Geotalea uraniireducens: one gene and its partner. The protein of the gene in region 1 interacts with the protein of each later gene in a pairwise test. Links are inferred from orthologs where the notes say so. Each region holds a gene or a part of one and is shown on either strand. Other genes may lie near its edges. The genes, in order: recA and dprA.

Region 1 (3,204 bases):
CAACAACCTGCTGCTCGTCGAGCGGGCGAACCTTGAACTGGAACGGCTCGACCGGATGAAGAGCAGTTTCCTCGGCATGATCTCCCACGAGTTCCGGACGCCGCTCACCAGCATCATCAGCGGCACCGAATTTCTACTCACCTCCCGGTCGGCGGAATTCGACAGCGAAGCCCGCCAGGTCCTCGACATGATAAACCAGGGGGGCGAACGGCTCTCCGAAATCGTCAATGACATCCTCAAGGTGGCGCGCCTCGAGGCGAAGACCTCCCCGGTCACCAAGACCGCCCTCTGCGTCGGCCAGGTGGTCCGGCAGGTGCTCGCCAAGCTCGAACCGCTCATCGAGGAGCGTAACCTCAAGATCGTTACGGGAAACATGGAAGGGCTGCCGCCGTGCAGCGGCGACCGGGACTGCTTCGAGGAGATCTTCGCCGAACTGCTCGGCAACTCGGTCAAGTTCACTCCCGACGGCGGGAGCGTGCTGATCGATGCCCGGGTTGTTGACCGGCCGGCACTGGCCGCCAAGCGGGACACGATGGCCCGTTTCAATGCCGGCTTCTACGCCGAGATGGGGGCCCGTTGTTACCTGGAGGTGACGGTGCGGGACAACGGTATCGGGGTCAGCCACGACGAGCAGGTGAAGATTTTCGACAAGTTTTACGAGATCGGCGAGATTCGCCATCATTCCAGCGGCAAGTACAAATTCCTCGGCAAGGGGGCCGGCCTCGGCCTGGCCATTGTCAAGGGAATGGTGGAGGCCCATGGCGGCATGGTCTGGGTGGAGAGCGTCGGGACGGATGCCGCCGCCCGCTTCGGCAGCGCCTTTATCGTCCTGCTGCCGCTGGAGGAGGGGGCGCGGCCGCCGGTTTTTCCCCTCGCCGACGACCGGCGGCTGGCGGCGCCGACCGGGATGGCGGCCGACGAGGAGTGAGCCGTCGCGGCGCAAAGATCGCTTGAAAAGAGCGAAACACCTGTGTTATTTCTGATCAACTTACTACCACAATCCATCGCCGGCCGGCGCGGGGCGATGATTTCAGGAGGCCGCTGTGACACAGGAACGCGAAAAAGCGATTGAGCTGGCCCTCAGCCAGATCGAAAAGCAGTTCGGCAAGGGCGCGATCATGCGGCTCGGCGCGGAAGAGGCGCTCCCCGACGTGGCCGCCATTCCCACCGGCTCACTCTCCCTCGACCTGGCCCTCGGTGTCGGCGGGGTCCCCCGCGGGCGGATCATCGAGATCTTCGGTCCCGAGTCGTCGGGTAAGACAACCCTCGCTCTCCATATCGTCGCCGAAGCGCAGAAGCTCGGGGGGATTGCCGCCTTCATCGACGCCGAGCATGCCCTCGATATCGGTTACGGCCGGAAGCTCGGGGTGAAGACCGACGATCTGCTCGTCTCCCAGCCCGATACCGGCGAACAGGCCCTCGACATCGCCGAGATGCTGGTGCGAAGCGGCGCCATCGACGTCCTGGTCATCGACTCGGTGGCGGCCCTGGTCCCCAAGGCGGAGATCGAGGGGGACATGGGCGATTCCCACATGGGGCTGCAGGCCCGGCTGATGTCCCAGGCGCTGCGCAAGCTGACCGCCATCATTTCCAAGTCGAACTGTTGCGTCATTTTCATTAACCAGATCCGGATGAAGATCGGGGTGATGTTCGGCAACCCGGAGACCACTACCGGCGGCAACGCCCTCAAGTTCTATGCCTCGGTCCGGCTCGATATCCGCAAGATCGCCTCCCTCAAGCAGGGGAACGATATCGTCGGCTCCCGGACCCGGGTCAAGGTGGTGAAGAACAAGGTCGCGCCGCCTTTCAAGGAGGTCGAGTTCGACATCTTCTACGGCGAGGGGATTTCCCGCGAGGGAGACCTGCTCGATCTGGCGGTGGACAAGGGGATCGTCGACAAGAGCGGCGCCTGGTTTTCCTTCGGCAGCGAACGGATCGGCCAGGGGCGCGAGAATGCCCGCGTCTTCCTCCGCGAGCATCCGGAAATCGCCGCCGAGGTGGAAGGAAAGCTGTTCGCCGCGGTCGGCCTGGCGCCCAAGGAGAGCGGCGAAGGACAGGGGTAGGCCATGGAGCTGAATGAAATCCTTGCGGTGGCGGTAAGGGCGAAAGCCTCCGATGTCCATATCAAGACCGGCCTGCCGCCGGTAGTCCGGATCGATGGCCGGCTGCGGCCGATCCCGAATGCGCCGCGGCTGGCGCCCGATCAGGTCCGGGCAATGGCCTTCGCGATCATGAACGAGCGCCAGCAGCGAATCTTCGAGGAACACTACGAGGTCGACCTGGCCTATGGTGTCCCCGGTCTCGGCCGCTTCCGGGTCAGTGCCTACTCCCAGCGCGGCACCGTCGCCATGGTGTTCCGTTTCATCCCGTTCGGCATCCCCTCCCTCGAAGCGCTTAACCTGCCGCCGGTCCTGAAAAAGCTGGCCCTGGAGGAGCGGGGGCTGCTGCTGGTCACCGGGACCACCGGCAGCGGTAAATCGACCACCCTGGCGGCGATGATCGATTACATCAACGAAAACCGGACCTGCAACATCATCACCGTTGAGGACCCGGTCGAATACCTCCACCGGGATAAAAAGAGCATCCTGAGCCAGCGGGAAGTCGGCTTCGACACCCTGTCGTTCGCCGATGCCCTCAAGGGCGCCCTCCGCCAGGACCCGGACGTGATCCTGGTCGGCGAGATGCGCGACCTGGAGACGATCGAGACTGCCATGCACGCCGCCGAAACCGGCCACCTGGTGATGTCGACGCTCCATACCCTCGACGCGGCCGAAACGGTCAACCGGATCATCTCGGTCTTCCCGCCGTACCACCAGCGGCAGATCAGGATCCAGCTGTCGGGGGTGTTGCGCGGCGTCATCTCCCAGCGGCTGGTGCCGCGGGCCGACGGCAAGGGGCGGGTGCCGGCGGTGGAGATCATGATCGGCACCGCCCGAATCCGCGAGTACATTGACGACAAGGACAAGACCAAACTGTTGCCGGAGGCGATCGCCCAGGGGTACACCACCTACGGGATGCAGACCTTCGACCAGTCGCTGATGCAGCTCTACACCCAGAAGCTGATCACCTACGAAGAAGCGTTGCGCCAATCCTCCAACCCGGACGATTTCGCCCTCAAGGTGTCGGGTATTTCGTCAACGTCGGACAGCACCTGGGACCAGTTTGTCCATGACGAGGAACCGCCGGTTGAAGGTGACGGGGGCG
Region 2 (3,101 bases), 670 kb from region 1 along the record:
GGGCTTTCGGAGCGGTTTTTGAACGATCCGTACTACTGGCCCAACCTCTGGGCGAGAAATCCGACCATCGGCAACCCCCATTTCATCTTCCCCGGCGACCGGTTGAAGGTTTATCCCGACCGGCTCGAAATCGAGCCGCGGCAGCCACGGACCGCCGGCGTCGCCCCGGTCGCCGCGCTCTCCGAGGAACCGGTGGCGGAGCGGACCTTCCAGGTCACCGGCAGCGAAGGCTTCCTGCGGGAAGACGGCTTCAAGCCGGCCGGAACGATCATCAGCACCGCCCAGAACCGCCAGCTGCTCGGTACGGACGACATTGCCTACACGGACATCGGTCGGCTCCATGGCGCCCAGGTCGGCGACCGCTTCTCCATTTACAAGGAGATGGAGCAGGTCAGCCATCCGGTCACTAACGTGATCCTCGGCGAGCGGGTCGTCCCCCTCGGTACCCTGCAGCTGACCGAGGTCGATGACAAGAATTCCAAGGCGATCATCACCCGGGCGTACCAGGAGGTCGGCCCCGGCTCCTTCCTGCTCCCCTACCGGGAAAAGCGCCACCAGGTCGCGCTCCGGGCGGCGGACAAGGACCTGTCGGGCTACATCGTCGCCTCCGGCACCGGCAACAACCTCATCGGCGAGGGCGATCTCGTCTTCCTCGATCTCGGCAAGCGCCAGGGGATGCTGCCGGGGTATTTCTTCTATGTCCTCCGGGAAGTGACGCCCGATCCGCGCTATGCGGACATTTCGGTCGGCAAGCTCCCCCCCGAGGTGATCGGGGCAGTCGTCGTGGTGACGACGGGGGAAAACACCTCGACAGCCCTGGTGGTCAAAAGCATCGACACCATCTATCGCGGTGATCGCGTCGAAATGAAGAAGAGCAGATAACATCTCCGGAAAGGGGACCGGCCGCCGTCGGTCCCCTTTTTCGTCACCTTCCCATGGATCATTATTACTGGTTTGCCTTGCGCGCCGTTCCCCGGATCGGCAATATCCTCTTCCGCCGGCTGGTCGAACGGTTCGGCTCGCCGGAAGCGGTGTTCCGGGCCGGTACTGCAGAACTGGCCACGGTCCGTGGGGTCAGCGAGGCGGTCGTCGAGGCGATCCGCCGGCACGACCCCGAACCGTTCGCCGCCGCGGAGTGCCGGGCGGTGGCGCGCGGCGGGGTGAGGATCGTTACCCTGCTCGATGCCGATTACCCGCCGCTGTTGCTGGAGATCGCCGATCCGCCGCCCTTTCTCTATGTCAAGGGGGCGCTGGCGCCGCTTGAACCGGCGGTGGCGATGGTCGGTTCGCGCCGCGCCTCCAGCTATGGCCGGACGGTGACCGAGCGGCTGGCGGAGGACTTGGCCCGCCACGGAGTGACGGTGGTCTCCGGCATGGCCCGCGGGGTCGACACGGCGGCCCACCGGGGCGCCCTGCGGGGGGGCGGGCGGACGGTCGGCGTGCTCGGCTGCGGGGTCGACCTGGTCTATCCGCCGGAGAATGCCGAGCTGTTCCGGGAGGTGGAACGCCACGGCGCCCTGGTTTCCGAATTTCCCCTCGGCACCCCGCCGCTGGCCGAGAACTTCCCGCGGCGCAACCGGATCATCAGCGGCATCTGTCGTGGCGTGCTGGTCGTCGAGGCGGCGGAGCAGAGCGGCTCGCTGATCACCGCCCGGCTGGCCCTCGATCAGGGGCGGGAGGTTTTCGCCATTCCGGGCAACATCACCAGCGGCGCCAGCCGCGGCACCAACGCCCTGATCCGCGAGGGGGCGAAACTGGTCGCCGGGGTCGAAGATATCCTGGAGGAGCTTCCCCGGTCGGCGGCAGCCGCGGCCGCGTTCCCGCCGGCGGCCGTCCCCCCCGATCTGGCTCCTGCCGAGCAGGAGCTCTACCGGATCTGCTGCGGCGAACCGGTCCATATCGACGAGATCATTGCCAGAAGCTCGTTGACAGTGGGGGATGTTTCCGCTATTTTACTCCGCCTGGAGCTGAAAGGCGTCCTAAACCAGCTCCCCGGCAAGTTTTTTGCCGCGCTTTGAGTCAAAATACCAACTGTGGTAGCGGTCCCAGCGGTGACTGCGCTGCGGCTACGGATGAGCCTATGCCTCAACACCTCGTGATCGTCGAATCGCCGGCCAAGGCGAAAACCATCGAAAAGTTTCTCGGCCATGACTACCGGGTCGTCGCCTCCTACGGCCATGTCCGGGCCCTGCCGAGCAAGCAGGGGTCCGTCGACCTGGAGCACGACTTCGAGCCGAAGTACGCGATCCTTCCCGAGAGCAAGAAGCATATCGATGCCATCAAGAAAGAGCTGAAACAGAGCGACAGCCTGCTTCTCGCTACTGACCCCGACCGCGAAGGGGAGGCGATCTCCTGGCACCTGCTGGCGGCCCTTGGCCTCGACGGCCGGAAGAGTGCTATCCCGGTCCGGCGGGTGGTCTTCCACGAAATCACCAAAGACGCCATCGTTCACGCGGTGGAAAACCCCCGCGATATTTCCCAGGAGCTGGTGGACGCCCAGCAGGCCCGGTCGATCCTCGACTACCTGGTCGGCTTCAACCTCTCCCCCTTCCTCTGGAAAAAGATCCGCTACGGCCTCTCCGCCGGTCGGGTCCAGTCGGTGGCACTCCGACTGATCTGCGAGCGGGAGAAGGAGATCAAGGCCTTCCAGGAGCGGGAATACTGGACCATCGGCGCCGAACTGGCGACGGAGCGGCGGCAGAAGTTCACCGCCAACCTGGTGGAGGCGGCCGGCAAGAAGCTGGACAAGTTCGATATTCCGGACCAAGCCGCGGCAGAGCTCCTGGTAAAGACCCTGGCACAGGGAACCTACCGGGTCGACAAAATCACCAAGAGCGAGCGGAAACGCTCGCCCGCGCCGCCGTTCACCACCTCCACCCTGCAGCAGGAGGCCTCCCGGAAGCTCGGTTTCTCGGCCAAGAAGACCATGTCCACGGCCCAGAAGCTCTACGAGGGGATCAACATCGGCGAGGGGACCGTCGGCCTCATTACCTATATGCGTACCGATAGCGTGGTCCTTTCCAACCAGGCCCTCCAAGAGGCCCACGAGGTGATCGGCGCCCTCTACGGCAAGGAATACACCCTCGCCAAACCCCGCTTCT

What was found.
Region 2: the proteins of recA (region 1) and dprA interact in binary tests that used the Bacillus subtilis proteins (3 or more experiments, as listed by UniProt). The link is inferred for Geotalea uraniireducens from one-to-one orthologs.

What each region holds. Positions count from the first base shown.
Region 1 is NZ_AP027151.1:3,932,444-3,935,647, reverse strand. What follows is about bases 166-3,053. They hold recA (recombinase RecA), read left to right. Parts: upstream 166-1,043; coding sequence 1,044-2,063; downstream 2,064-3,053. Other genes in these bases: QMN23_RS18390 (type IV pilus twitching motility protein PilT), read left to right, coding at 2,067-3,053; QMN23_RS18400 (sensor histidine kinase), read left to right, coding at 166-928. In the rest of the region: more of QMN23_RS18400, read left to right, coding at 1-165; more of QMN23_RS18390, read left to right, coding at 3,054-3,204. UniProt on the Bacillus subtilis protein: Multifunctional protein involved in homologous recombination, DNA repair and competence.
Region 2 is NZ_AP027151.1:3,260,239-3,263,339, reverse strand. The notes cover bases 192-2,976. They hold dprA (DNA-processing protein DprA), read left to right. Parts: upstream 192-935; coding sequence 936-2,018; downstream 2,019-2,976. Other genes in these bases: topA (type I DNA topoisomerase), read left to right, coding at 2,081-2,976; QMN23_RS15205 (LysM peptidoglycan-binding domain-containing protein), read left to right, coding at 192-882. In the rest of the region: more of QMN23_RS15205, read left to right, coding at 1-191; more of topA, read left to right, coding at 2,977-3,101. UniProt on the Bacillus subtilis protein: Protein that helps load RecA onto ssDNA during transformation. Binds cooperatively to circular ssDNA, is able to bridge different segments of DNA. Favors the loading of RecA onto SsbA- or SsbB-coated ssDNA and formation of RecA-DNA filaments.